Regions from separate parts of the Kribbella sp. DT2 genome, predicted to be linked through region 1. Evidence: predicted binding sites of a transcription regulator. Region 1 holds the regulator's gene; each other region holds the start of a gene.
The links. Region 1 encodes HrcA, which represses chaperone genes, less so after heat shock. Its sites were predicted from a motif close to TTGGCACTCGNNNNNNNCGAGTGCCAA; they were not measured.
Positions count from the first base shown of each region.

Region 1 (7,297 bases):
TCGACCCGCCGGCCGCCCAGGTCGATCACCTTCGCCACGGAGAAGGTGTTGTCGACGGCAACCAGTTCGGTCGCGGCGACCTCGGCCAGTACCTCGGCAGCGATCTCCGGGTACGCCGGGTCGGTGCCCGGGTGGACGCGGTAGTGCTCCTGCAGCGCCGGGCCGCGCTCGGCCAGCGCCGTCGCGGCGTTCTCGTGCGCGTAGCTCGACGCTTCCGTGAAGACTGAGTTCCCGAACGTGTGGTCGAAGTGCGCGTGCGTGTTGACGACCCACTTCACCGGCAGGTCGGTCAGCTCCCGGACCTCGGCCAGCACCTGCTCGGCCTGCGCCGTCGAGGCCCGCGGATCGATCACCAGCGCGCCGTCGTCACCGACCACCAGTCCGACGTTCAGGTCCCACTCGCGATACCGGCGGACCCAGCATCGATCACCCAGCTCGGTCCACTCACTCATGCCACGGACTTTAGCCTTCGGCGTCAGTGGGTCAGCACGTCACCCTGCTGCACGTCGGACTTGTCCAGGTCCTGCAGCAGCAGCCCGACGTTGTCGCCCGCGACCGCCTGGTCGGTCGTCCGCCGGAACATCTCCACGCCGGTGACGACGGTCCGCAGCACCTCGGCGCCGCCCCGCTGCACACCGACCGTGTCGTGCACCCGGACCATCCCGGCCAGCACCCGCCCGGTGATGACGGTCCCACGTCCGGTGATCGAGAACACGTCCTCCACCCGCAGCTGGAACGGCACGTCGTCCTGCACCCGCGTCACGGCGTCCTGCGGCCGCTCGTCGTTCTTCCAGAACTTCCATCCCATGTCGGCGACCCTATGCGGTGGCCGGTTCCGGTAAGCGATATCCATCGGGTGGGAAGGGGCTTGAAGGGCCCGGTGGACCCGCCTAGGGTCACCTAGGCGGTACAAAGATCCGATCTCTGAAGGGCAGGCGGCGTGACGACACGACGGGCACTGGTGGTCCGGGGCGGCTGGGAAGGCCATCTCCCGGTCGAGGCGACCGAGCTGTTCATCCCCTTCCTGCGGGACAACGACTTCGAGGTGACGGTCTCCGACAGCACCTCGAGCTACCTCGACCTGGACGGTACCGACCTGGTGCTGCAGTGCATCAGCATGGGCGAGATCACCGCCGAGGAAACCAAGGGACTCGAGGCCGCGGTCCGGGCCGGCACCGGCCTGGCCGGCTGGCACGGCGGCATCGTCGACTCGTTCCGCGGCAACGTGGACTACAACTTCATGACCGGTGGCCAGTTCATCTCGCACCCGGGCGGCTTCGTCGACCACCGGATCGAGGTGGTCGCCGACGACCCGATCGTCGAAGGCATCGAGCAGTTCGACCTGCACACCGAGCAGTACTACGTGCACGCCGACCCGAGCAACAACGTCCTGGCGACCACGACCTTCCGGGCCCACCCGGACTACCCGTGGATCGAGGGCGCGACGATGCCCGCGGTCTGGACCCGCACCTGGGGCGAGGGCAAGGTCTTCGTCTGTACGCCGGGCCACAGCCTGGCCGACCTGGACACCCCCGAGGTCCGCACGATCATCGAGCGGGGGCTGCTGTGGGCGAGCAAGTGACCCGGATCGGGATCGTCGGCACCGGCGTCATCAGCGGCACCTACCTGGACCACCTGGCCAAGCTGCCGGGCGTCGAGGTGGCCGCGGTGGCCGACCTGGACGTGTCGCGGGCGCAGGTCGTGGCCGACGCGCACCCCGGCGTACGGGCGCTGTCATCGGACGACCTGATGGCCGACCCGGACGTCGACGTCGTGCTCAACCTGACCATCCCGGCCGCGCACGCGCCGGTGCACCGGGCCGCGCTCGAGGCCGGCAAGCACACGTACGGCGAGAAGCCGCTGGCCGTCGACCGGGCCGAGGCCAAGCCGCTGCTCGAGCTGGCCGAGGCCAAGGGCCTGCGGATCGGCTGCGCGCCGGACACCGTGCTCGGCACCGGGACGCAGACCGCGCGTGCCGTGATCGACCGCGGCGACATCGGCGTACCGACGGCGGCCAGTGCGTCGTTCGTGACGCCCGGGCACGAGCTGTGGCACCCGGCGCCGGAGTTCTACTACCAGCCCGGCGGCGGACCGCTGCTCGACATGGGTCCGTACTACGTGACCAGCCTGGTCACACTGCTCGGACCGGTACGACGGGTGACCGGCCGTGCGGGTCGCTCGCAGGAGGAGCGCAAGGTGCACACCGGCCCGCGGGCCGGGGAGATCTTCCCGGTCGACGTACCGACGCACGTCACCGGCATCCTCGAGCACGAGTCGGGCGCGCTGACGACCGTGCTGATGTCGTTCGACGTGTGGGCCGCGCGGTTGCCGCGGATCGAGATCTACGGCACCGACGGCAGCCTGTCAGTGCCCGACCCGAACGCGTTCGACGGCACGGTCGAGATCGCGACCGCGGCGCGGCGCGAGTGGACCGAGGTCCCGGTGGCCGGCGGGTACGCCGGAGCCGGGCGCGGCGTCGGAGTTGCTGACCTGGCGCGCGCGATCCGTACCGGCGGGCCGCACCGCGCGGACGGTGCGCTGGCCTTCCACGTGCTCGACGTCCTGGAGTCGCTGCTCGAGGCGGCCGCCAAGGATCAGCCGGTGGACGTCACCAGCACGGTCGAGCGCCCGGCCGCAGTACCGTTGGGAGCCTCGCCCGAAACTGCCTAGGCAGCGATCCGCTGCTACGGGTCGGTAGACTGGCACTCGGACTGACTGAGTGCCAGTCGGGACGTTACGGCCGACCGAGAGAGGGTGGTGCGCGTGCTGGACGAGCGCAAACTGGACGTGCTCCGGGCCATCGTCGAGGACTACGTGGCGACCCATGAGCCGGTCGGGTCCAAGACGCTGGTCGACCGGCACAACCTCGGTGTCTCGCCGGCGACCGTGCGCAACGACATGGCCGCGCTGGAGGAGGAGGGGTACATCACCCAGCCGCACACCAGCGCCGGCCGGATCCCGACCGACGCCGGGTACCGGCTGTTCGTCGACAAGCTGAGCACGGTCAAGACGCTGTCGGCGGCCGAGAAGAAGGCGATCTCGTCGTTCCTCACCGGCGCGGTCGACCTCGACGACGTCGTCCGCCGTACCGTCCGGCTGCTGGCGCAGATCACCCGCCAGGTCGCGATCGTGCAGTACCCGACGCTGATCCGCTCGAGCGTGCGGCACGTCGAGGTCGTCACGATGACCCCGCGGCGGCTGCTGCTGGTGCTGATCACGAGCACCGGCCGGGTCGAGCAGCGGATCGTCGAGACCCAGGTCGACGTCGACGAGCAGCTGATCGCCGACCTGCGCTCCCGGCTCAACACCGTGCTCACCGGCCAGCGGCTGAGCGACGCGACGACTGCGCTGACCAGCGTGGCCGAGACCTTCCCGCCGGCCGACCGGCCGTTCGTCACGACGATCGTGACGACGCTGCTGGAGGCCTTCACCGACGAGGGCGAGCAGCGGATCGCGGTCGGCGGCGCGGCCAACCTGACCCGGTACGGTGACGACTTCGAGCGCAACGTGAAACCCGTGCTGGAAGCGCTCGAGGAGCACGTGATCCTGCTCAAGCTGCTCGGCGAGGCGACCCACCCGCAGACCCTCACGGTCCGGATCGGGCACGAGAACCCGTACGAGGGGCTGGCCACCACGTCGGTGGTCGCCACCGGCTACGGCCCCAAGTCGGAGGCGCTGGCCACCCTCGGCATCGTCGGCCCGACCCACATGGACTACCCCAGCACGATGGGCGCCGTCCGCGCCGTCGCGCGCTACGTCAGCCAGATCCTGGCCGACTCATGACCACTTCGCGATTCCCCTACCTCTGGTCTGGAGTATGAGCACCGATTACTACGCCGTTCTCGGCGTCAGCCGTGACGCGTCCCAGGACGAGATCAAGAAGGCCTACCGCAAGCTGGCCCGTCAGTACCACCCGGACGTGAACGACTCCGAGGACGCGCACGCCAAGTTCCAGGAGATCGGGCGCGCCTTCCAGGTGCTGAGCGACCCCCAGAAGAAGCAGGTCCACGATCTCGGCGGCGACCCGTTCGCGAGCGCCGGACCGGGTGGGGCGGGCGCGGGCTTCGGCCAGGCGTTCACCTTCACCGACATCATGGACGCCTTCTTCGGCCAGACCGGGGGAGCGACCAGAGGACCACGGCCGCGGACGCGGCGCGGCCAGGACGCGCTGATCCCGTTGCGGATCGACCTGAGCGAGGCCGCGTTCGGTACGACGCGGGAGCTGAAGGTCGACACCGCGGTGCTGTGCCCGACGTGTTCGGGTTCTGGCGCGGCGGCCGGCTCCGAGCCGGTCACCTGCGAGGTCTGCCACGGGCGGGGCGAGGTCACGCACACGCAGCGCTCGTTCCTCGGTGAGGTCCGCACGATGCGCCCGTGCCCGAACTGCCGCGGCTTCGGGACGACGATCCCGAGCCCGTGCGTCGAGTGCTCCGGCGACGGGCGCGTGCGCTCGCGCCGTACGGTCACCGTGAAGATCCCCGGCGGTGTCGACAGCGGCACCCGCGTCCAGCTGTCCGGCCAGGGCGAGGTCGGCCCCGGCGGCGGCCCCGCGGGCGACCTGTACGTCGAGATCGAGGTCGAGCCGCACGAGATCTTCAGCCGCAACGGCGACGACCTGCACTGCACGGTCACGCTGCCGATGACCGCTGCCGCCCTCGGCACGACGATCGACCTGCCGACGCTGGAGGGCGAGACCATGCCCCTGGAGATCCGCCCCGGCACGCAGTCCGGCACCGCGATGACGCTGACCGCCCGAGGCGTCCCGCGCCTGCGCCACGCCGGCCGCGGCGACCTGATCGTCCAGATCATCGTCGAGACCCCGACGAAGCTCGACGACCACCAGGCCCAGATCCTCCGCGACCTCGCCGCCTCCCGCGGCGAGGAGCGCCCCCAGGGCCAGGTCCAAGCCACCCACAAGGGCGTCTTCGGCCGCCTCCGCGACGCCTTCGGCGCCCACTGAACGCAGGACGGACTACCCCGACGATGGGTCTCGCAGTCTTCCACCTGGCCGACCTGGGCCAGGCACACGCGCCGGAGCCTTCCGACGGAGCCGCCGACCAACAGGCGGCCCCGCCGCGACTGGCACGCGAGGACGCCGCCCCCGCTCCCGGCGTAGCAGGCGGGCCCGGGGTCGAGGACGCCGGGCTCGTAGCTGGTGGGTCCGGGGTCGAGGACGCCGCGCCCGCAGTTGGTGGACCTGGACGCGACGAGGCAGCGCCCGTAGCCGGTGGACCCGGGGGCGAGGACGCGTCTGCTCCCGGCGGAGCCGGTGAGCTCGGGGGCGCCGGCTCCTCCTCTCCCTCCCGCTCCTCCGCCGCAGGCGGAGGAGCGGAGTTGGTGCTCGGCGGTGCCGAGGGTCGGCATGCGGCGGTGGTGCGGCGCATCGGACCCGGCGAGCGGGTTCGGTTGACCGATGGCGTGGGGAACTTCGCCGAAGGTCCGGTGACTGCCTCCTCCAAGGCCGGCATCACCGTTTCCGTTGACCGGCGGGGGAGTGTGCCCAAGCCGGCTCCCCGGCTGGTCGTCGTACAGGCCTTGCCCAAAGGGGAGCGGGCCGAGCTGGCCGTCGAGATGCTGACCGAGGTCGGCGTCGATCTGATCGTTCCCTGGAACGCGGAGCGGAGTCAGTTCCGGGCCAACCCCGAACGCGTGGAGAAGACGCTGACCAAGTGGCGTGCCTGGGCGTTCGAGGCGAGCAAGCAGTCGCGGCGGAGCTGGTTCTGCGAGGTAGCTCCGGTGGCATCGACGGCCGACGTCGCGCAACTCGTTCAGGCAGCCGGGCTGGCCGCCGTGCTGCACGAAGAGGCCAAGACACCGCTGGCGACACTGAACCCACCACCCACCGGTGACGTGGTGATTGTCGTAGGGCCTGAGGGCGGCATCACCGAGGCCGAGCTCGAGGCTTTCCGCGCCGAGCCGGTGCTGCTCGGCGACACCGTGCTGAGGACGTCGACAGCCGGCGTTGCCGCGGCGTCCGTCCTGCTCGCCAGATCTCGTTGGAGGACAGCGGTTTGAGCTCGATGGACTGGCTGGAGTGGCACTCGTCGTACGAGGACGAGGAGTCGCCCCTGAGCCGCCGCCTCGCCTCCGTGCAGCGCGCGATCAGGCAATGTCTGGACGCCGACCCGGACGCCAAGCTCCAGGCGGTCAGCGCCTGCGCCGGCCAAGGCCGCGACCTGATCGAGGTCCTCGCGACCCACCCCGCGCGCGGCCGCGTGACGGCGCGCCTCGTCGAGCTCGACCACCGCAACGCCGGCCTGGCCCGCGCGGCGGCGACCGTCAACGGTCTCACCGGCGTCGAGGTCGTCGAGGCCGACGCCGGCAGCACCGACGCGTACGCCGGCGCCGTACCGGCCGATCTCGTGCTGTTCTGCGGCGTCTTCGGCAACATCAGCGACGCCGACGTCGAGGCCACCGTCAGGGCGCTCCCGCAGTTCTGCGCACCTGGCGCGACGGTCGTCTGGACCCGCACCCGCGAGGCCCCCGACCTCTGCCCGTCGATCCGCGACTGGTTCAAGAGCGCCGGCTTCGACGAGATCTCGTACGACGCCCCGAACGACGTGCGCTGGTCGGTCGGCGTCCACCGCCTCACCGCTGACCCGCAGGAGCTGCAGCCCGGCCAGCAGCTCTTCAGCTTCGTCCGGCACCCCGACGCGCAGTCAATCTGAGAGCCGGGCTACTTCACCACGAGCGTCTTCGTGTCGGTCGAGGTCTGCCGCCCGTCCGCTGCCGACACCTCGAAGACCTCGAGCGTGTACCGCCCGGCGGGCAGCTTCGGCACGACGAACGAGTACGGCGTGAGCTTGAACGCCTCCTCGGTCGTGGCCACTCCTTCGTCGAGCACCTTGCGGTTGGTGTCGGAGGTGATCCGCCAGTTCAGCTGGGCCTCGTTCACCGCCGCGATGCCGCTCACCTTGAACGGTGTCTTGAGCACCGCGCCGTTGTCCGGCGAGGTGATCCAGATGTACGCCTGGACGTCGAGCGACTGGGCCCGGCCGAGCGGCTGCTTGACGTCGACCCCGAACAGCTGCGGCACCGGCCTGCCCTGCAGCGTGACCTCGACCGGGACGGTCGCCTTGCTGGCGCCCTGGACCGTGTAGACGAGCTGCTGCAGCGCCATCTCCGCGACGTCCGGCTCCAGCCGTGCCTTCGGCACCGACTTGAAGTCCACCGTCGTCAGCGATCCGGACATCCGGACCTCGGAGACCTGCGCGCCGGTCCACGGGGAGCTGTAGTCGGGGTCGTCGGCCTTGCCCGACACCATCAGCTGCACGGCCGAGTACGTCGCCCGGCCCTT
Region 1 covers NZ_JBNCLH010000007.1:59,992-67,288, forward strand. Annotated here, with positions in the region: gene ACLQ2O_RS27830 (MBL fold metallo-hydrolase) at 1-452, opposite strand, end outside; gene ACLQ2O_RS27835 (EF-Tu/IF-2/RF-3 family GTPase) at 476-808, opposite strand; gene ACLQ2O_RS27840 (ThuA domain-containing protein) at 941-1,582, shown strand; gene ACLQ2O_RS27845 (Gfo/Idh/MocA family protein) at 1,567-2,670, shown strand; gene hrcA (heat-inducible transcriptional repressor HrcA) at 2,764-3,783, shown strand; gene dnaJ (molecular chaperone DnaJ) at 3,818-4,960, shown strand; gene ACLQ2O_RS27860 (16S rRNA (uracil(1498)-N(3))-methyltransferase) at 4,984-6,015, shown strand; gene ACLQ2O_RS27865 (SAM-dependent methyltransferase) at 6,021-6,668, shown strand; gene ACLQ2O_RS27870 (Gmad2 immunoglobulin-like domain-containing protein) at 6,677-7,297, opposite strand, start outside.

Region 2 (7,297 bases), on a different contig from region 1:
GCGGTGACGATGATGCCGTCGGCCGGGTCGAACTCGGTCGGCATCGCCTGGAACGGGATGTACCCGTCCCACTCGTAGCGCGGGTCCCAGCCGGGGACCGGCCAGTCGCCGGTGCCGACCCGGCGGATCGGGACCTTGCCCGGCGCCTGGTAGCCGATGTGACCCTCGCGGTCGGCGTACACGAGGTTCTGCGACGGGACGTCGAACAAGGTGGCGGCGGTCCGGAACGCGGTCCAGCTCTGCGCCTTGTTCATCGCGAAGATCGCGTCGGCGGTCCGGCCCGGGGTGAGCGCGGTCCAGCGCAGGGCGATGCCGTACGGCTCGGTGCTCTTGCCCTTGGCGGCCAGCTCACCGGCCTGCTCGGCGTCGTCGTCGACGTCGGAGATCAGCGGGCCGTGCCGGCTCTCCCGGACGATGATCCGCTCGGGCTCGTCCCGGCCGGCGACCTTGAACTCCTCGGTGCGCAGCTTCAACGGCTCGACCTTGCCGTTGTAGAGCGCGCCGTTGCCGGACAGCCGCTCCAGGTAGAGGTCCTGGACGTCGGGGTCGAGGTTGGTGAAGCCCCAGGAGATCGCGCTGTTGTGGCCGATCACCACCCCGGGCAGACCGGAGAAGCTGAAGCCGGACACGTCGAACGGGCACTGCGGGCTGAACTTGTTGCAGTGCAGACCGACCTGGGTCCAGACGCCCGGCATGGTCGCGCCCAGGTGCGGGTCGTTGGCCAGCAGCGGCTTGCCGGTGGTGGTGTGCTCACCGGAGACCACCCAGGAGTTCGAGCCGATGCCGTCGCCGCGGCCGAGCAGCAGCGGCAGGCCCTTGGCGACCTTGTCCACGCTGTCCAGCGACTCCAGCAACTCCTTGCTGAACATGGCCCGGGCCGGCGCCTCGTTGTCGACCGGGGCGGTGGTGAACTTGTCCTCGTCGTCGACCGCGCCGCTGGACAGGATCGGCTCGTTGCGCTGGTACGGGTAGGCCGGGTAGAGGCTGTCGATGGTCTTGGCCGGCAGCGACGCCGCCAGCTGGGTCCGGGTGATCTCCTCGTCCATGTTGCCGCCGAGGTCCCAGGCCATCGCCTTCAGCCAGGCCAGCGAGTCGGCCGCCGTCCACGGCTCTGGCCGGTAGTCGTTGCCCTTCAGCGACAGTACGGCGTACTCGAGGCTGAGCCCGGAGCCGCTGTGCTGGTCGAGGTAGGAGTTCACGCCGCGGGCGTAGTCGTCCAGGTACTGCCGGGTGGCCGGGCTGAGCAGGCCCAGCTCCTTCTCGGCGACCCGGCGCCAGCCGAGCGTCCGGACGAACTTGTCGGTCTCCAGGGCCGGCTCGCCGACCAGCTCGGCCAGCCGCCCGGAGGTGACGTGCCGGCGGAAGTCCATCTCGTAGAACCGGTCCTGCGCCGCCACGTACCCCTGGGCGGAGAACAGGTCGGCCGGGTTGTCGGCGTAGATCTGCGGGATGCCGTTGGCGTCGCGGACCACCTCGACGTCGGCGTCCAGGCCGGTCAGCTCGATCGTGCCGTCGTAGGAGGGGATGGAGTGGCGGACGACGAAAATGCCGGTCCCGGCCACCACGATCAGGACGGTGGCCAGCGCAATTCCGCTGATGACGAGTAACCGAAGCAGGCGACGCACGGACCCAACCGTAGAGAATGCCGACGCGCACCCCAAATGCTGATACCGGTCCTTAACGCTCCGTACTCACACAACCGGGGGCGCGGACGTTCCACGGCCATGTCCAACGAGCTCGAGTTCCTGCCGTCCCGGCCACCGATCTGGGGCGGTGAGCTGGTCCACGTCCGGAACGTCATCGCGGGCTGCTGGAACTTCTCCGTACGCCGGGCGTAGGCGTGTCCTCCGTCGGCGCGGTCAGCGCGTAGACCGCGACCGCGCCGATCGAGTAGCGATGCTCGGCGAGGCGCCCGAGGTCACTCGGTGGCCAGTCGAGGTTGGTGTCGAACACGAGCCAGCGGACGCCGTACCGGGTCCACAGCTGGCCCAGGAGCCGCTTGGTCGGTCGCTTGAAGGCCCGGTCGTTCAGCTGCAGCAGCGGCTGGTCCCAGAAGGGTCCGTTGACGGCAGCGTCGCTGTCCTTCCGGCTCTGCGCGGTCGGCGTGTACGCCCAGCCCTCGACGAGCACCCGCCGCTCGGCGTACCCGGCGAGCCAGAAGTTGCGGGCGTCGCACTTCCGGTCGCTGTAGACCGGCGTGCAGTGGGAGTTGGTGGCCAGCTTGTCTCCGGCGGCGGAGTGATCGCGGATGTAGCGAGCCGCCTCGGCGCCTCCGGCCGGCACCTGCCGCCTGGTCTGCCGGCACTCCGGCCGGTCCGGACCGGCGACGCAGACCTGGTCGGTGAGGGTGGTGACCATCGTCTTCGGGACGTTGACCGCGGCTACGCCCAGGACGATCAGCACGCCCAGGCCGAGTGCTGCTGTGCGCTCCGCCGTCTGTCTGAGGACCAGTGCTGTGAGCCCGGCGACCAGGAGGACGACCAGCCACGGCCAGATCACCTGGAAGCTGACAGCCTGCACACCCTGCCTGCTGCGCGGTCTCTGCGGAGTCAGGGACGCCACGACCTGCGCCAGCACCATCCCGCCCGCCAGCGCCAGCAGGACCCGCGGCGCGATCTGCCGGAGCCGGAGTCCGCTCAGCAGCAGGGTCAGCCCCCAGGCCGAGGCCGCGATGGCGAACGGGAAGGCGGCGCGGAGGAAGTAGAGCTGGCTGAAGCCCGGGTGGCGGAGCAGCGCGGCGGCCGCGACGCCGGTGAGGACGAAGCCGGCCAGGAAGACCGCGGCCGGGTCCTTCCACTTGCGGTCCCGGAGGAAGCCGAGCATGCCGAGGCCGGCCAGCGACCAGGAGACGAGGAGCGTGGCGCCCGTCGTACCGATGACTACGGCGGCGGCGGTGTGGTCGTTGTAGCGGCTCTCGAAGCCGACCGAACTGGCCATCGCCCGGAAGGCTTGCCCCGGCCCGAACGCGACTCCGGACGAGCCGGCGCTGAACAGGACGAACTGGGCGAAACTTAACGCGGCCAGGACGGCCAGACCGAGTCCTACCGAGGTCCGGTCGAGTCTTCGCTCGGTCACCAGCTTCACGAACGCGGCCAGTGCCACGGCCGCCACGAGCATCGGCACGAAGGACGCCTTGGCTCCGGCGAGCGCTGCCAGGCCGATGACCAGGATCAGCCAGTTGCCGCGGTTCGGGTCTCTGCGGAGCAGGCAGACGATCGAGTAGACGACCGGGAACGCCAGGACGACGGCGAAGGCGTGGGTGAGGCTGTACATGAGCACAGCACTCGAGTACGCCGCCTGGCTGATCAGGTCGCGGCCGCCCCAGCCGTAGACGTCGAAGCTGGTCACCATCAGCAGCAGCCAGGCCGCCAGCGGCCCGGCCCACGACTTACGGGCCAGCCGGGTGGCCAGTGCGGCGACGGAGAGGATCGGTACGAGGGCGGCCGTCACCGGCATGAGGCGGCGGAGCAGGAGGTCCAGCTCGATGCCGGTCTGCCAGTTGGCCGCGGCCAGCTCGGCGTGGAGGAACCAGTGGTAGTTCAGCTGCTGGCCGGTGACGAACGGGATCTGACCAGGTAGGTGGTGCTTCAGCTCGGCGGCCAAGGCCAACTGGTACGGCATGTCGCTGTACTGGAAGGCGGCGTCGGGGAACGTGATCGGCTCGATCTGGAGACCGGCACGGGTGATCACCCACAGACCCAGGACCCCGGCCGCGGCGACCGACCAGGCCCACCACAGCGGCATCGGAGGCCTCTTGCTGCGCCAGTACGGGCGGAGGGGTTCGAGCGCTGTGAAGGCTGTGACCGTCAGCAGCGGTACCGCCAGCGGGAGGAAAGGGAAGCCGATCGCCCGGCCCGGGAGGTAGGTCAGGATCGACAGCGCGAAGCCGAAACCGGTCCCGAAGGCGAGATCGGCCGCGAACCCGTCCTGATTCCCCCGCAGCAGCCGCCAGAGCAGGACCCCGGGCAGCATGATCCCGAGGCCCAGGTACGCGCTGTACGCCAGAATCGCGCTCCACGGTGTCCCGTAGTGCGCCAGCAGCCCCGCGGCCCCTGCCCAGACTGCCGCGCCTGGCAGCAGACCCCTCCCCAGTGGTCCCACGCCTGGGGAGACGCTCCCCGAGGGCCGTTGGGTTGCACGGTTGCAGCAAGTGGCCAAAACCGGTCCAGACCGCCGGAGTTGGAATACTTCGGCGCTCTGGCGCATTATTAGCAGTCGAGTAGTAGGAGTGCCAGACGGCCTGAAGGGGAAGAACGTGCCGACGTACCAGTACCAGTGCACCGACTGCGGGGAAGCGCTCGAGGTCCGGCAGAGCTTCACCGACGACGCCCTGACGGTCTGCCCGAACTGCCAGGGCACGCTGCGCAAGGTGTTCAACGCGGTGGGCGTGGTGTTCAAGGGTTCCGGCTTCTACCGCAACGACAGCCGCTCGTCGAGCACCAGCACGATCAGCGCGAAGTCCGACGCGTCGGCCTCGTCGGGCAGCTCCTCGTCGTCCTCGGACTCCTCGAAGTCGTCGTCCTCGTCGTCCGGCTCCTCGGACTCGGGTTCGAGCTCGTCGTCGTCCTCGTCCTCGTCGGGCAAGTCGTCGGGCTCCAGCAAGACCAGCGCCGCCTGATCCACCGCGGCCCGAGCGAGCCTGTGGACAACTGAATCGGCATTTCGGGGAAAACTCGTACCTTCCCTGGCATGACGAACTTCTGGCACGACCTCATCCGCGCCGCCCGCTGGCACCGCCGGCTCCTCGCCGGCCTCTTCGCGGCGGCCGCCGTGTACTTCGGCCTCGCTTCCTTCTCGCCACCGGCCGCGGCCTCGACCGCGGTCCTGGCGGCAGCGCGCGACCTCCCCGGTGGCGTCACACCGTCAGCCGACGACCTCCGGGTGCTGCGACTACCGCCGGCGTCCGTGCCCAGCGGTGTTCTGCGACCGGACACCGACCTGGCCGACCGCATCCTCGCGACGCCTGTGCGCGCCGGCGAGCCACTCACCGACGCCAGGTTCCTCACCCCCACAGCGGTTCCAGCCGGCCAGGTCGCCTACCCGCTCCGCCTCGACGACCCCGACATCGCCGCTCTCCTCCGCCCCGGCGACCAGATCGACCTGTACGCCGCCTCGGCGACGGCCGACCTCTCCGCCGCCCGCTTGGCAACAGCGGTCCGCGTCATCGCACTCCCGGCTCCGAGCCGATCCTCCGGAGGCGCGCTGGTGGTGCTCGCCACCTCTCCTGCCACCGCCGCGAGGCTGGCGCAGTCCACCACCAACACCCGAATCTCCGTCGCCCTCACCCGGGACACCAGTTGAGCGCCCGCCGCCTCGACGGTCACTGAGCGAACATCTCCGGCCACGATCCGCTGCCCTGCGGCGCGGTCCCTCGCCAGCCTCCGGGCAGAGTCCTACGTTGGCCGGGTACAGATCGCCGCGGGTCCACCGGGACCCTCTCGTGGAGGCAGAAAGAGATGCTCAAGGGCTTCAAGGAATTCCTGATGCGAGGCAACGTCCTCGACCTGGCGATCGCCGTCGTCATCGGCACCGCCTTCGCCGCGGTGGTGAAGACCGTCGTCGACAACCTGGTCAGTCCGCTGATCGCCTCCCTGGGCGGCGCCAACGTGGACGGCCTGGCCTGGCAGATCGTCGACGGCAACAAGGCGTCGATCATCAACTTCGCCGCGATCATCAACGCGTTCATCGTGTTCTTCCTGACCGCGGTCGTCGTCTACTTCGTCCTCGTCGTCCCGATGAAGGCCATCCAGGACCGCCGCGCCGCCGCGGCCGCCGCCAAGGGCGAGGCCGAGCCCGAGCCGGAACCGCTCACCATGGACCAGCAACTCCTGGTAGAAATCCGCGACGCCCTCAAGGCCCGCCAGCAGTAGGTCGCTCGGGTCGCCTACGCCTGGCTCGTGGTCGGGTACTGCATCCACGTGTAGGCGACCGGTTGGTCCTTGTTCCACTCGTCGGCCAGATCAGCAGCCACGTACTCGAAGCCGGCCCGGCGGTACGTCCGGATCGCCACATCGTTGTCCGGCCGCACCCTGAGGAACACCTCGGAGTACCCGGACTCCAGCGCCGGCCCCAGCAACGCCTTCACGAACGCCGTCCCGATCCCCCGCCCGCGCGACCCCGGCCGCACGATGATCCGGGCCAGCTCGACCTCGTCCTCCTCGTCGTCCAGCCACAACTCGCCGTACCCGACCGGCTCTCCACCCACGTAGTACAGGTAGGAACACACGTCGTCGGCCACCTTCGGCCAGCTCCCCGCGAGCTCAACCGGAAACGGGAACGTGTTCCGCCCCGACAGCAAGGAGACGTCCTGCGCCGAGGCCGCCCACCCGGCCACCACCGCAGCCTTCCCCGACTCGAACCCGCGCAACTCCATGCGCCCAAGCATCACGCGATCCCACCGGAACATCCACGCCTTATCCCCGCCCGGCGAACGCGGCGAGCGTCGCCACCAGCCGGTCCCGGTGCGGCCCGAAGTCCGGCCGCGGCGGCTCCGGGGACCCGGGCAGCTCGACCGCCGACGGCATCAACCGCAGCAACGCGTCGACCGTTCTCCTTTGGTGCGAAGGGTTTTCCGGCACCGAAGGCAGCACCCCGACCGGCAGTCCAGGACGCCACGGCCCCCGATACTCCCCCAACGACACCAGCTGCGCGTCGGTCACCCCACGCAGCGTCTCCCCCGCCAACAACCCATCAGCCACCGCCCCCGAAGCCCCGCGCTCGAGCAGCCCCCTCCGAGCCCGAGCACTGACCTCCGGGTCATCCCCCGTCGCCGGCCAGGCAAGCAGCAACCGCCCGATCGCCTCCGGATACTCCACCGCGAGCCGCACCGCGACCGTGCACGCGTTGGAAGCCCCCACCAGCGTCACCGGCTCCGCCCCGAGCACCCCACTCGTCAGCAGCCCACCGAACTCCGCGATTTCCTGCCCCCACCCCACCGCCCGCCGCACCCGATCCGGCGCGACGACCGTCAGCCCCGCCTTCTCGAGCCCAGCCACAATCCCAGGCCCGTGCCAGAACATCTCGGCATCGGTCCCGTCCCACAATCCACCATGAACCAGCAGCACAGAAGCCGCCATCACACCCCCACGGCCCTAGGACCCGTGATGCGGAGGTACCTCACGCAAAATGCGCTCGTCGTCGTCACTACCGCTCTCCCGCTCCCCCCAGCTCCGCGCGTCATCATCCCGCGTCTGCTCAGGAAGCAGCGGCTCATCATCCTCGTACGGCGTACTCATACCTCCAGATTACGGCCCCTCCGGGCAAGTACTTCAGTCCTGCCCCGGGATCCGCGGCAGGT
Region 2 covers NZ_JBNCLH010000005.1:234,602-241,898, forward strand. Annotated here, with positions in the region: gene ACLQ2O_RS22590 (penicillin acylase family protein) at 1-1,625, opposite strand, end outside; gene ACLQ2O_RS22595 (hypothetical protein) at 1,798-4,101, opposite strand; gene ACLQ2O_RS22600 (FmdB family zinc ribbon protein) at 4,256-4,618, shown strand; gene ACLQ2O_RS22605 (SAF domain-containing protein) at 4,690-5,301, shown strand; gene ACLQ2O_RS22610 (MscL family protein) at 5,484-5,870, shown strand; gene ACLQ2O_RS22615 (GNAT family N-acetyltransferase) at 5,885-6,373, opposite strand; gene ACLQ2O_RS22620 (hypothetical protein) at 6,414-7,076, opposite strand; gene ACLQ2O_RS22625 (hypothetical protein) at 7,269-7,297, opposite strand, start outside.
Region 2: a site for HrcA is predicted at 4,209-4,235, ahead of ACLQ2O_RS22600 (FmdB family zinc ribbon protein). Genes of this name have one in related genera too.

Region 3 (7,297 bases), on a different contig from region 1:
CGATCACCACCGTCACCGCCCAGGTCACGACGGCAAGGATGGCGGACTGCCACAGGGGCATGGTGTGGCCGAGGTCCAGCAGCCAGGGGAAGAACGCCACGGCCCAGACCGCGGACTGCAGCAGGTAGCAGGTCAGCGACCGCTGGCCGGTCGCCTGCAGCGCGGTCACTACCACGTTCGGCCGGACCTTCCGCGCCCACAGCGCGATCAGCGCCGCGTACGCCGGTCCGCCCGCGAAGCCGGTCAGGGAGTGCAGGACCGCGACCGGGACGACCTCCTGCGCCGGGCCGGCCACGATCCCCGAGGTGTAGAGCGCCAGCGGGACCCCACCGAGCACGGCGACGGGCAGACCGATCACCACGATCCGGCGCAGCAGGACGAGGTGCCGGTCGGGCTCCTCCAGCAACCGGTGCTTGGCGGCCCAGATCCCGAGCAGCAGCGCCGCCGCGGCGGTGACGGCCAGCACCGGCGCCGAGACGATGATCCCACCGAGCCGGAACGCGGCCCCGAGCAACGGGTTCTCCTCGGTGCTCCACGGGTAGACCTGGCTGATCGTCTCCGGGGTCATGGGCGAGGCGAAGAAGCCGTAGACGACCGAGCCGACGACGGCCCAGACCCCGGCCCCGATCAGCAGCCGGCGATTGCTGTGCCGTACCGCCGAGGCGAGGATCAGCGCGAGCAGACCGTACGCCGCGAGGATGTCGCCGTAGTACAGCAGGACCGCGTGGGCGACCCCGAACAGCACGAGCCACCGGCCGCGTCGGCGCAGCAGCGCACGTGTCCTTGGCCACGGCGTACCAGTGCCCTCCTGGCGGCGCGTGATCTGCACCATGCCGTAGCCGAACAGTGCGGCGAACATCGTGTAGGAGCGGCCGTCGACCAGGACGGTCTCCGCGAAGGCCACGACCCGGTCGGCCGCCGACGACGCGATCGGGATCCCGCGGATCACCGAGACCCCGGCGGGGTGCAGGAAGCCGTGCGTGTTGGCCAGCGCGATGAACACCAGCATCACGCCCCGGGCCAGGTCGGGGCCGAGTGCGCGGGTGCTGACCCGGGTCGGCCCGTCACCGGCGATCGTCCGTGATGGGCTCATGCCGAGACGCTACGGACGACCGCCGCCTGCCCGCATCCGGCCACCGGCGGACCCGGTGTCCACCGATCAGGGGACAGTCGTCGACCCGGTGCGCGACCTTCACCTTGCGTTGGGCAACCAGTCCCCGACGGGCCACCTCGAGCGTCTGTCCTGGATCCATGCTGGTCATCGCGCATCGGGGAGCGAGCGGGTACCGTCCGGAACACACGCCGGCGGCGTACCGCCTGGCCGCGGCGCTCGGCGCCGACTACCTGGAACCGGACCTGGTCGCCACGCTCGACGGCGTCCTGGTGGCCCGGCACGAGAACGAGATCTCCGGTACGACGGACGTCGCGGACCACGCGGTGTTCGCCGACCGCCGGATCACCAAGATCGTCGACGGGCAGGCCGTCACCGGCTGGTTCGTCGAGGACTTCACCTACGCCGAGCTGTGCACGCTGACCGCCCGCGAGCGGATGCCCGCCCTGCGCGCGGCCAACACCGCGTACGACGGCCGCGAAGCGATCCCCACCTTCGACGACGTGGTGGCGCTGGCCCGGCAGGAGTCGGCGCGGCTGGGCCGGCCGATCGGGGTGATCCCGGAGATCAAGCACCCGGCGTACTTCCGCCGTCTCGGGCTGCCGCTGGAGGAACTGCTGGCCGAACGGCTCACCGCGCTCGGCGTACGGCGCGACGAGGCGATGGTCCAGTCCTTCGAGCCGAGCAGCCTGCGCCGCCTGTCCGTGATGACGGACGTCCCGCTGGTCCAACTGGTCGATTCCGTTGGTACGCCGAACGACTTCCAGCGCTTCGGCGACGACCGCACCTTCACCGACCTGACCGGACCGTCCGGGCTGCGCGAGATCTCGACGTACGCCCAGGTCCTGGCACCGCACAAGGACCTGGTCATCCCGCGCCGCGCCGACGGCAGCCTGGGCGAACCGACCCGCCTGGTCGACCGGGCCCACCACGCCGGCCTGAAGGTCCAGGTGTGGACCTTCCGCGCCGAACGCCAGTTCTGCCCCGCCGGCCTCGACCTGGCCGCCGAGCTCAAGGCCTTCGCCGCCACCGGCATCGACGGCGTCTTCGCCGACCACCCCGACATCGCCGTAGCCGCCAAGACCCAGCGCGCGACGCAGAAGGTCTAGGGCAACGCCCGTAGCTCCTTCAGCACCCGCTCCGCCGGCTGACCCGCAGCCGCCGCTCGATCTCCCGCTGAGGCGTCTCAGCCAGGCCGGTGGACCTTGCCGCGTTCGAGGTCCCGGTAGAGCGTGTCAGCGAGCTGGTGCTCGAGCCCCAGGCGCCAGGTCGGGTTCTTGCGGTCGGTGTGGCAGTTGGAGGGCGGGCGGACATGTCGAAGCCCGGGCTCCTGGGGAGCCCGGGCGGTTTGACGGCACCGCGGTCCCACTCGCGGTTGTCGTTGGGTCAGGCGGCCGGCGGCTTCTCGTCGTAGATGCGGGCGGCGATGTCACCCTCGGGGGTGGTCTGCGGCTGCGGCTGGTGGTTCTGCTGGACGCTCTGCCAGACGGCCTTGCCGTCGGACTCCGGCATCACGACCCAGGCGATCACGTAGCCGATCAGCGCGGTGCCGCCGGTGATCAGGGTCAGGCCGACGATGCCCAGGCGGACCAGCGTCGCGTCGATGTTCAGGTACTCCGCGATGCCGCCGGAGACACCGGACAGCATCCGCTGCTCACGCGAACGGCGGAGGGTCTTGCCGGACAGGTTCTGGAAGGGTGCGGTGTTGTTCGTCATGTCCACAACTGTGCCGTTCGGGGACCCTCCCGCACATCAGGATCGGTACCGACCGACCCCTGACCGGACCCCGGGAACCCTGGTCCCGGCGCCCCTGACGACTTATGGACCGGAACTGTCGGCGACCCGGTTTAGCGTGAGTGGATGGACGCGGAAGCGGTGCGGAAACTGGTGCTGCGGTTGCCAGGGGTGGAGGAGCACGAGGGCTGGGCGGGGCAGCCGGCCTTCAAGGTGCGCAAGAAGGGTTCGCGTACCTGTCGGAGGACGAGTCGAGGCTGTTCGTGAAGGCGCTGCGCGAGGAGCAGCAGGCGATGATCGCGGAGAACCCGGAGGTCTACACCGCCTGGTGGGAGTCCGGCCGCTTCGGCTGGCTGGACGTCGACCTCGACCGCGCCGACGACGATCAGGTCGAGGAGCTGCTCACCGAGGCCTGGCGGCTGAACGCCCCGAAGTACCTGATCGCCCAGTGGGAGAACTGAGCGGAAACCGGCGGCCGGGACGACCGTCTAAGTGGTGACCTGGCTTGCACTCGCCTGGGTCGAGTGCTAATACTTGGTTAGCACTCAGTGGGCGAGAGTGATAACGCTTGTGCCTGCTGGGAGCTGTTAGATGACGGCCTCGATGAGGTGCCGGAGTCAGGCGGGACGTGACCGCGACGACCTCGGTACCGTCCGTCGCGGGCATCGGGCCGGCTGAACACCAGAAACTCGACGCGGGAGGACTCGCGGAGAATGCCCAAGCTGATTTCGTTCAACGAAGAGGCGCGCCGCGGCCTCGAGCGGGGAATGAACACCCTCGCCGACGCCGTCAAGGTGACGCTTGGCCCCAAGGGCCGCAACGTCGTGCTGGAGAAGAAGTGGGGCGCCCCCACGATCACCAACGACGGTGTCTCGATCGCCAAGGAGATCGAGCTCGAGGACCCGTACGAGAAGATCGGGGCCGAGCTCGTCAAGGAAGTTGCCAAGAAGACCGACGACGTCGCGGGTGACGGCACCACCACCGCGACCGTGCTGGCCCAGGCGCTCGTGCGCGAGGGTCTGCGCAACGTCGCCGCCGGCGCCAACCCGATGGGCCTGAAGAAGGGCATCGAGAAGGCTGTCGAGGCCGTCAGCGAGCAGCTGCTCGCGCTGGCCAAGCCGGTCGAGACCCGCGAGCAGATCGCGGCCACCGCCTCGATCTCGGCGGCGGACACCCAGGTCGGCCAGATCATCGCCGAGGCGATGGACAAGGTCGGCAAGGAAGGTGTCATCACCGTCGAGGAGAGCAACACCTTCGGTCTGGAGCTCGAGCTCACCGAGGGCATGCGCTTCGACAAGGGCTACATCTCGCCGTACTTCGTGACCGACACCGAGCGGATGGAAGCGGTCCTCGACGACCCGTACATCCTCGTGGTGAACAGCAAGATCTCCAGCATCAAGGACCTCGTCCCGGTGCTCGAGAAGGTCATGCAGACCGGCAAGCCGCTGGCGATCATCGCCGAGGACCTCGAGGGTGAGGCGCTGGCGACCCTGGTCGTGAACAAGATCAAGGGCACCTTCAAGACCGTCGCCGTCAAGGCGCCGGGCTTCGGTGACCGCCGCAAGGCCATGCTCGGTGACATCGCCATCCTCACCGGTGGTCAGGTCATCTCCGAGGAGGTCGGCCTCAAGCTCGACACCGTGGACCTGGAGCTGCTCGGCCAGGCCCGCAAGGTCGTCGTCACCAAGGACGAGACGACCATCGTCGAGGGCGTCGGCGACGCCGACTCGATCCAGGGCCGGGTCAACCAGATCCGCGCCGAGATCGAGAAGTCGGACTCCGACTACGACCGCGAGAAGCTGCAGGAGCGGCTGGCCAAGCTGGCCGGCGGCGTCGCGGTGATCAAGGTCGGCGCGGCCACCGAGGTCGAGCTGAAGGAGCGCAAGCACCGCATCGAGGACGCCGTTCGCAACGCGAAGGCGGCCGTCGAGGAGGGCATCGTCGCCGGAGGTGGCGTCGCGCTGCTGCAGGCGTCGGTGATCGCGTTCGAGAAGCTGGAGCTCGAGGGTGACGAGGCGACCGGAGCCGCGATCGTGCGCTCGGCCGTCGAGGCCCCGCTCAAGCAGATCGCCGTCAACGCCGGCCTCGAGGGTGGCGTCGTGGTGGAGAAGGTCCGCAACCTCGAGCCGGGTCACGGCCTGAACGCCGCGACCGGTGAGTACGTCGACCTGATCAAGACCGGGATCATCGACCCGGCCAAGGTCACCCGGTCGGCGCTGCAGAACGCGGCCTCGATCGCGGCCCTGTTCCTCACCACCGAGGCAGTCATCGCCGACAAGCCCGAGAAGGCCGGTGCCGCCCCGGGCGGTGCCCCCGACATGGGCGGCATGGACTTCTGACCGGAAGTTCCTCGCAGTACCAGTAGCAAACGAAGCGGTCCCGGGTCCCAGCCCGGGACCGCTTTCGCGTTCCCGTCCACCGCTCGTAGCGTCCGAAGAACCCGCATGCGTCCGAAGAACCGTGCGCTATAGCCTCGGCTTCTTCGGACGCATCGAGATTCTTCGGACGCTACGGTTCGCTGGGCGGGGATGACTGCCCGAGTGGGCGGCGGTGTTCAGCCCGTGATGAGGCTCTTGGCCAGTACAGGGGAGAAGGTGCCGGCGGGGATGCCGGTTCCGATGCCGCAGTTGCCGTCGGAGTCGCCGGGGACCTTGAGCCAGAGCAGCAGGTCGAGCGTGGCCGAGAGGTGGGTGCCGTCGCGGGAGGTCTCGCCGAGCTTGCGGCCGGCCGGGTTGCACCACTGGCTGTTGGAGCCGTTGCCGTTGCGGCTGGTGTCGACGACGAACTGGGCGTTGCCGCCGAGCGCGCCGCGGATCGCGTTGCCCTTGGTGACCGAGTCGGCGGTCGGGTAGTAGTTCGACGTGTTCAGCGCGAACCCGCGGATCTTGCCGACCTCCACCAGTTGCAGCCGCCGCGCCATCTCGGCCGCGTCGATCCAGGTCGCGTTGCCGCCGTCCATGTAGGCCCAGGTGTTCGGCGCCTTCGCGGCCAGCTCGTTCACGGCGTACCGCAGCAAGTCCGTCCGCGTCTTCTTCTCCGCGGCCGGGACACAGTCCAGCTGGGCGAGCGCATCGGGCTCGATCACGACCACGGCCGGCCGGTTGCCGATCCCGGCGGCGAACGCGCTGATCCAGGTCCGGTACGCCGCCGGCGACCCGGCGCCGCCGCCGGAGTGGCTGCCGCAGTCGCGGCCGGGGATGTTGTACGCGACGAGGATCGGCAGCTTGCCCGCGGCGTCCGCGGCCGACGTGTACGCCGTCACGGCGGCCTTGATGTCGCCGGACCAGTTCCCGAACCAGCGCCCACCGGCCTGCTCGGCGATCCGGCTCCGGATCAGCGCGGCGTCCGGGTGCGACGGGTTGGCGCGCGCCCAGACGGCCGGGTTCGACGCGGGGTCGACGTAGAAGCCGCTGGTCATCGACACCGGGTCCCCTGCGTTGCCCAGGGCAACCGCACTGGGAGTGGACAGGGCGGCGCTGACGAGCAGCACGGACAGGGAGGTGCGGAGTCGGGACATGGACGTCCTTCCGTGGGGGGCGGTCACGGCGAGCGTAGAGGGATCAGGAAGCCCTTGTCCCAGTAGACAACTCGGCCGCCCGCAGCAGACGCAGCTGCCCGATCTCCGCGGCGTTCTTCATCAGCTCCGCGTTCACCCAGCCGTACAGGTCCGCGACCGTCCGGCCCGCTTCCGGCGGCCAGGGGAAGGCCACCGGGAGCGTGAGTCGCGAAGAGTCCTCCAGTACGACGGACCACTCGTCCCGCAGCAGGTGCATCCAGTCACGCGTGCCGAGCAGCGTGCCCGGCCACGGGACGTCGGTGCGGTGCGGCGGCACGGTCTGGTGGGCGTGCGCCAGCGCGGTCGTCCACCACCAGCCGATGTGCCAGGTCAGCCAGCCGGCCGTCGGCACCGGGATCGGGTCGAGCTCCTCGTCGGCCCAGTCCGGTCGCCAGACCCCGGCCGCGTCCGGCCGCACGGTCCAGGTCAGCCCGGCCGGCTCCCAGAGCAGGTCCTCCGGGACCAGCCGGTCCAGGTGGTACTCGAACAGGGACCAGGTCAGCTCGAACTGCCCGCGCAACACACCCGTGATCGTCACCGGGAGATTCTCTCAAAAGCCGCGGACAACCTCTCAGGAGTTTTCGGCGACGAGGCAGAACGAGGCGTAGTGGTCGGCGGTGTAGTAGACGAACGCCGGGTCGGTGGTCGTGCCGCCGCCGATCAGCCGGCGGGCGCCGCGGTCGGGCGACCCGGGCGTCTCGACCGTGTACTCGTGGTAGTAGCCGGTCGACTCGTCGGGCAGGATGCCCTCCCGGTTCTGGAAGACGGTGCCGTCCTGGTCGTACGGGAACGGCCCGCCGGAGTGGATCAGGTCGAGCGTGTCGGACGCCTCCGCGGGCAGAGAACTCAGGTCGCACGAAGGGATCGCGACGAGCTGCGGTACGGCGTACAGGATG
Region 3 covers NZ_JBNCLH010000005.1:533,117-540,413, reverse strand. Annotated here, with positions in the region: gene ACLQ2O_RS24130 (DUF418 domain-containing protein) at 1-1,093, opposite strand, end outside; gene ACLQ2O_RS24125 (glycerophosphodiester phosphodiesterase) at 1,252-2,220, shown strand; gene ACLQ2O_RS24120 (PspC domain-containing protein) at 2,498-2,827, opposite strand; gene ACLQ2O_RS24115 (MmcQ/YjbR family DNA-binding protein) at 3,109-3,306, shown strand; gene groL (chaperonin GroEL) at 3,559-5,184, shown strand; gene ACLQ2O_RS24105 (glycoside hydrolase family 6 protein) at 5,400-6,362, opposite strand; gene ACLQ2O_RS24100 (DinB family protein) at 6,406-6,939, opposite strand; gene ACLQ2O_RS24095 (ribonuclease domain-containing protein) at 6,973-7,297, opposite strand, start outside.
Region 3: a site for HrcA is predicted at 3,350-3,376, ahead of groL (chaperonin GroEL). Genes of this name have one in related genera too.

Region 4 (7,297 bases), on a different contig from region 1:
CGGCGACCTGCACAACCCGATCCTGGTGATGGGCTCGCTGGCCGCCTGGACCGCACTCAACGGCGACGGCTTCGACGCCCTCCGCCCGGCCGACTCACCGTGGCCCGCCAAGGACCACTGACGATCAGGCGTTGCGCTGCTCGACCAGCTCCTGCGTCGATTCCTGGTACGCCGTAGCGGCGCGGGCGAAGTAGTCGAACAGGAGCGCCTGCTGCTCGGGCGGGTAGCTCGTGATCACCGCGCCGAGCCGCCGGCGCGCGCCCGCGACGGCCTTGGTGACACCCTCCGGGGCCTCCGCCATCTCGACGATCACCTTGCGGCGGTCGGCCGGGTCGTGGACCCGGCGGACGTGTCCGCCCTTCTCCAGCCGATCGATCAGCCGCGTGGTCGCGCCGGTCGTCAGGCCCGTCCGGGTCGCCAGTTCACCTGAGGTCAGGGCGCCTTCGAGGTCGAGCAGGTTGAGCGTGAAGTAGTCGGTCGCGTTGAGCCCGGCGGCCTCGGCGCTGGTGAGGCTGTGCAGCACCATCGAGCTCAGGTAGCGCCGGAACACCGCGCTGGACTCTTTCCTGGTTGACATCGGCGGTCTCCCCTCGGCTAGTATCTGCATCAGTGCAGATACTTACTCGATACAACTACTGACTGGGAGAAGCTATCATGACCGACACCACGCGGGGCGAGCTCGAGGTTCGCCAGGTGCTGGACCGGCTGGCGGAGAGCTGGAACCGCGGCGACGCCACGGCGTACGGCGAGAACTTCACCGAGGACGCCACGTACGTCACGTTCGTCGGGACCGTCTACCGCGGCCGGGCCGACATCGCGGCCGGGCACGCGGCACTGTTCGGCAAGTTCCTCAAGGGCACGAAGCTGTACTCCGAGGTGCTCGACGTGCGGCTGTACGGCGAGCGCGCGGCGATCGTGGTGACCCGCGGTGATGTCGCCAAGAAGAAGCCCGCGACCTTGGCGAAGGTGCAGACCTACACGCTGGTCCGCGAGGGCGACGGCCGGTGGCGGATCGCCGCCTTCCACAACACCAAGCACGCTCGCCTGATGGAGGCGGTCTCGTTCCGTTTCCTGCCGGCCAGCGCTCCGCTGGCGACACGGTGACGTTAGTGGCGGGCCCCCGGGAGTCGTCGGCAACGAGCGCAGCACCTCGCCCGTCGGCAGGCTTCCCGGAGGCCCGCTCTCGTGTTCGAGTATATGTTCGAATACTGCGTGAGTGCAAGTCAGGCCGGACGGCGGCAGGAGTACGCCACGGCGTCGCGGCCGATCCGCGTGACGATCAGCGTCGCGGACCGCGATCCCTTCGGTGAGAGCTTCTTCCGCAGGACCGCCGGGTCGAGATCGACGCCGCGCTTCTTGATCTCGAGCGTCCCGATGTCGTTGGTCCGGACCCACGATTTCAGGGCCTTCTCCTTGTAGGGCAGCGTCTCGATCATCTCGTACGCCGACGCCAGCGCCGTCTCCACCAGGAACGGCCCGGTCACGTAGGCGATCCGCGGGTCGAGCAGCCAGCCGTCGACCTCTGCCGCGACGGCCGTGACCAGACCGGCGCGCACCACGGCGCCGTCCGGCTCGTAGATGTACTGGCCGACCGGCCCGACCTGAGCCTCGGGTGCTCCGGCAATCGACGCTCCACTCGGCAGGAGCGTCGCCCGGCGCGCGGCACCGCCGTACAGCTTGCCGGACCACAGCGCGGCCTCCTTGACCTCACCGGCGTCGCTGACCCACTCCGCCTCGACCCCCTCCGGTACGGCGTCGTGCGGGATCCCCGGTGCGACCTTCACGCAGGCCGTGCCCTCCAGCAGCGAGCTGATGAACGACCAGGGCGGCGAGTACGCGTTGTGGTCGAAAACGCGCCTCCCGTCCGCCCGTCGAGCCGGGTCGGCGAAGACCACCTCGTACGGCGTGAGGTCCTGTTCCTCCGCGTCGCCGAGCAGCACCTCACCGGACAGGCCCAGCGCAGACAGGTTGGCCGCAGCGGCGGCAGCCGTCGCCGGGTCGCGCTCGACGCCAGTGACTCGCAGGCCGGCGCGTGCTGCGCTGATGAGGTCGCCGCCGATCCCGCAGCCCAGGTCAATGACCGACGACCCGGGTAGGGCTGATGCGATCCGCGCAGAGCGGTGTGCGGCGACTGTGGTGCGAGTGGACTGCTCCAGCCCGTCCGGGGTGAAGTACATCCGGGCCGCGTCGTCCGCGCCGAACTTGGCGACTGCCCGTTGCCTCAACGATGCCTGCGTGACCGCGGCGGTGACCACCGCAGCGTCGTACCGGCGGCGGAGTTGCTCGACCAGCTTCAGCTCGCCACCGGGGGAGAAGGCCGCGCAGGCCTCAGCCAGTACGACGGATCCCGCTGGGGTGAGCAGTGCGGTGATCGAGTCGGGTGTCACGCGCTCATTGTGCGCTACTGACTCCGGCGTCGCTGCACGTAGATGCGGTTGCTCGCAGGTCCCGTCCACTCCATCCGTACGACGCCCGGCACCGCCGCCTCGTCGCGGCGTGACGGGTCGGCCCAGTAGCCGAAACGCGGATTGCGGAAGAATGTCGCCCACAGCTGTCTGTCGGCGTCCGCGAAGATGTTGTTGTGACCGGCGCCGACGCCTGCGGTCCACCGTTGCGAGTAGGGGCCTTCGAAGTGGTCGGAGACTGCCATCACCGCGTTGTAGTGGTACTGCTGCCGGCCCGGGCCGGCCGGGTCGTAGGCATGCCGGGTGGCGCCGTCCGCGGCGGTCGAGACCCGGTCCCAGGCGGCGTGGAGCAGGTAGTACTTGCGCCCGTGCTTGAACACGTAGGACCCCTCGAGATAGGGCTCCGGCGGGTACGGGCACTGCTGGAACGTCGGCAGGCCGGTGGTAGGGACGATGTCCTCCATGTCGTCCCGGAACTTCGCGTACACGTGGTTGTGCAGCACCAGCCACGCGTCGCCGCCCTCGGAGTAGAGGCTGCCGTCGATGTGGTGGTAGGCGCCGGGCGCGACGATCTCCGGCCCGCTGGCCAGTGGGTCCCCGAACGGCTTGTCGAGGTTGCCCTCGGCAACCCGGTACGGGCCCTCCACGCCGCCTTCGCTGACGAGGAGGAACGAGCCGACCTTGCGGGAGGGGTCGCCCATGCAGGCCACGATGTACCAGGTGTCACGGAAGTAGTGCAGCTCGGGAGCCCAGACGTTTCCCCGCTTGCCGAGCTCTTCGTCGCTCCAGTACTCCTGCCACCCGGCGACGACGGTGCGCCCGGGCCGGTTCTCCCCGGCGAACTCCGGGGACCACACCTTGCCCTTTTCCGCGTCCGGCCGGATACCGGTCGTGTCGGCGAGCCGCCACGGCCCGCGCAACGAGGACGCGACCCACACGAACAGACCGTCGTTCCAGGACGACGAGCCGCCGGGGTCGGCGGGGCGGGTGGTGCCGGTGGCGACGTACAACGGCCGGCCGTCGACGACGAAGCAGTTGACATAGGTGTCCCGCATCCACACCCGCCCGAGCTCCTCGTCGCGAGGGCGGAGCTCGAGCGGGAGGATGAACGAGTTGTCCTCGCGCGGCCACAGATCCGGCCGAATGTCGGCCAGGCCGTACGGCTCGAGTTCAGGCCAGGGGGTGGGGTGACGCGGCTTCGTCGGGGTGCCGGTCGCGGCGTCCGAGGGGAGGGCGGCCGCGCCCACAGCACCGGCCAGGCCGGTCAGTACCGAGCGTCGTCCGACCGGGGAACCGTGCTCGTTGCTGGTCATGCGGAGTCATCTCCTTCGCCGACGTCCGAGCACTGTAGAGGACGGCGAATTTTTTTGACAAGGCTCCGGAAAAATTCGGTTGCTCACAGCGAGCTGTAGCAGCCGGTGCTCCAGATGCTCTTGGCCGAGTGGTAGAGCCGCCAGTTCATCGCCGAGCGGGTCTGAGGTCCGTAGATGCCGTCCGCGGCGAGCTTGTGGCGCTGCTGCACCTGCTTGAGGACCGCGCGGGTGTTGCCGCCGTACACGCCGTCGACCGTGAGCTTCGAGCCGTAGCAGTAGTTCAGGTTCCGCTGGAGGGTGCGGATGGCGGTGTCCGGGTCGCCGAACCGCTCGTTGCCGCGCTGCGGGTCGTCGCCGTACTTGAGGTTGCAGCGGGTGCTGCTGCTCTCCCAGACCGACGGCGCCGGCACGCCCCACCCGGCGTTCCCGACCGGGACGAGCCTGGCGCTCCGGCACTGCTCCAACGCGGCTGCCGCGGCAGCACTCCGTACGCCGGCCTCACCCGCCGCCCCAGTCACGTCTGCCGGTGCCGGCTCAGGCGCGGCCGGCGCCCCCGCGCCCTGGGGTGTGCTCTTGTCGTCGGAGTGGCCGCCGGCGGCGGCCACGCCCACGGCGATCGGACTGACCACCAGCGCCACGATCGCGACCAGGGCCTTGCCCGACGGTTTCTTCAACGCGAGGCGGAGTTTCATCTGGGCTCCTCGGACTCGTGGTCGCTCAGACCAAACGGTCCCACGTCGTACGGCCTGCGCCCAGCCCTCGGTCGCGGAAAGTACGGAACGCGTCACAGCGGGCTCCAGGGGCCGGGAACGGCCCTTCGTGGTGTTCGCCGATGGCTGAGTTCTGGCACTCGAGTTGACCGAGTGCTAATCGCGGCCTAGATTCAGTGTTGGCACTCTCCCTAGGAGGGTGCCAGCGGCCCCGGCCCCTGACCCCCGCGACGGCAGGCGGCGGGACGGCCGTCCTGACGCACTGTGAATCATCAAGAACTCGACCGTGGAGGTCAGCAAGTGTCGGTCACGATCAAGCCGCTCGAGGACCGTGTCCTCGTTGCGCCGCTCGAAGCCGAGCAGACCACGAAGTCCGGCCTGGTGATCCCGGACACCGCCAAGGAGAAGCCGCAGGAGGGCGAGGTCCTCGCCACCGGCCCCGGCCGCATCGACGACAACGGCAACCGCGTCCCGCTGGACGTCGCCGTCGGCGACAAGGTCATCTACTCCAAGTACGGCGGCACCGAGGTCAAGTACGACGGCCAGGACTACCTGATCCTGGGCGCCCGCGACATCCTCGCCGTCGTCAGCAAGTGACGACTGCTCAGAGTTTCTGACTGACACCGCCCCGGTGCCGATCACCGGCGCCGGGGCGGAGTCGGTCCAGAACCGGCTGGGCCATTGAACGCAAGAATTCAGAGAGGGACTGGTTTTTCCATGCCGAAGATCCTCGAGTTCGACGAGAACGCGCGGCGCGCCCTGGAGCGCGGCGTCGACAAGCTCGCGAACACGGTGAAGGTGACGCTGGGGCCCAAGGGCCGCTACGTCGTGCTGGACAAGAAGTGGGGCGCCCCGACCATCACCAACGACGGTGTCACCGTCGCCCGTGAGGTCGAGCTGGACGACCCGTTCGAAAACCTCGGCGCGCAGCTGGCCAAGGAGGTCGCCACCAAGACCAACGACGTCGCCGGTGACGGGACCACCACCGCCACGGTGCTGGCCCAGGCGCTCGTGCACGAGGGCCTGCGGGCCGTCGCGGCCGGGGTCAACCCGATGGGCCTGAAGAAGGGCATCGAGGCTGCCGTCGAGGCTGTCTCCGCCCGGCTGATCGAGACCGCGCGCCCGGTCGACGACAAGGGCGACATGGCCCACGTCGCCACCATCTCCGCCCGGGACGCCGAGATCGGCGGCCTGATCGCGGACGCCTTCGACAAGGTCGGCAAGGACGGTGTGATCACCGTCGAGGAGTCGAACACCTTCGGCACCGAGCTCGAGTTCACCGAGGGCATGCAGTTCGACAAGGGCTTCATCTCGCCCTACTTCATCACCGACGCCGAGGCTGGCGAAGCGGTGCTGGACGACCCGTACATCCTGATCAGCCAGAACAAGATCTCCGCCGTCGCGGACCTGCTCCCGTTGCTGGAGAAGGTCGTGCAGTCGGGCAAGACGCTGCTGATCATCGCCGAGGACGTCGAGGCCGAGGCGCTGTCCACGCTCGTCGTGAACAAGATCCGCGGCAACTTCACCTCCGTGGCCGTCAAGGCCCCGGGCTTCGGTGACCGCCGCAAGGCGATGCTGGAGGACCTGGCCGCGCTGACCGGCGCGCAGGTGATCGCTCCCGAGGTCGGGCTCAAGCTCGACCAGGTCGGCCTCGAGGTGCTCGGCACCGCGCGGCGGATCGTCGTGAGCAAGGACAACACCACCGTTGTCGAGGGCGCCGGCAAGTCCGACGAGATCGAGGCCCGGGTCAACCAGATCAAGGCCGAGATCGAGCGCACCGACTCCGACTGGGACCGCGAGAAGCTGCAGGAGCGGCTGGCCAAGCTGGCCGGTGGCGTCTGCGTGATCAAGGTCGGCGCGGCCACCGAGGTCGAGCTGAAGGAGAAGAAGCACCGCATCGAGGACGCCGTCTCGGCGACCCGTGCGGCGATCGAGGAGGGCATCGTCGCCGGTGGCGGCTCCGCTCTCGTCCACGCCGCGTCGGTGCTGGAGAACGGCCTGGGCCTGGAGGGCGACGAGCTCGCCGGTGTCCGGATCGTGCGCAAGTCGGTGGTCGAGCCGCTGCGCTGGATCGCCGAGAACGGTGGTTACGAGGGTTACGTCGTGACCGCCAAGGTGGCCGAGCTCGAGGTCGGCAGCGGCTTCAACGCCGCCACCGGTGAGTACGGCGACCTGCTCGCGCAGGGTGTTCTCGACCCGGTCAAGGTGACCCGTTCCGCGCTGGCCAACGCCGGCTCGATCGCGGCCCTGCTCCTCACCACGGAGACCCTGGTCGTCGACAAGCCCGAGGAAGAGGAGCCCGCCGCAGCCGGTCACGGCCACGGTCACGGTCACTGATTCCTCGGTACCACCCAGCACCACGTACCAAGCACCACCCGCTGCCCGGCCGGTCCTCGGACCTGCCGGGCAGCGGTCCTTTCCGGCGGGTGACCGGGCTCACGGCCGGCGGAGTTGAGTGTGCCCCGAGGGCCGAGTGTTGGCTGATGGCGTAGTGAGATCGCTCGCGCAGTACGCCACCTTGGAGGCACCCCGTGAAGAGATTCCGTGCGACCGGACTGGTCGCCACCGCGCTGGTCCTGGCCCTGACCGGCGTACTCGCCGGCAGTGCGACCGCGGCCGAGCCGAAGGTCGCGGTCGCCACCGCGACCGTTTCGGTCACCCACGAGCAGAACGACCGTGTCCCGGAAGGCGCAACTTGGACACAGCACTACTTCCCGTCGTCCGACGGCTCCGACGTCGAGCTGCACGCCGACGTCCTGCTGCCGGAGGGACTGGCCAAGAGCGCCAAGGTTCCGGTGATCCTGTCGGCCGGCTCGTACTTCGGGCACTCCGGGCAGACCGCGCCGGAGGGCTGGAAGCAGACCGGTCC
Region 4 covers NZ_JBNCLH010000005.1:606,913-614,209, reverse strand. Annotated here, with positions in the region: gene ACLQ2O_RS24460 (NUDIX domain-containing protein) at 1-121, shown strand, start outside; gene ACLQ2O_RS24455 (MarR family winged helix-turn-helix transcriptional regulator) at 125-577, opposite strand; gene ACLQ2O_RS24450 (SgcJ/EcaC family oxidoreductase) at 655-1,104, shown strand; gene ACLQ2O_RS24445 (THUMP-like domain-containing protein) at 1,224-2,387, opposite strand; gene ACLQ2O_RS24440 (family 43 glycosylhydrolase) at 2,402-3,718, opposite strand; gene ACLQ2O_RS24435 (peptidoglycan-binding domain-containing protein) at 3,802-4,410, opposite strand; gene groES (co-chaperone GroES) at 4,729-5,025, shown strand; gene groL (chaperonin GroEL) at 5,146-6,765, shown strand; gene ACLQ2O_RS24420 (CocE/NonD family hydrolase) at 6,960-7,297, shown strand, end outside.
Region 4: a site for HrcA is predicted at 4,562-4,588, ahead of groES (co-chaperone GroES). Genes of this name have one in related genera too.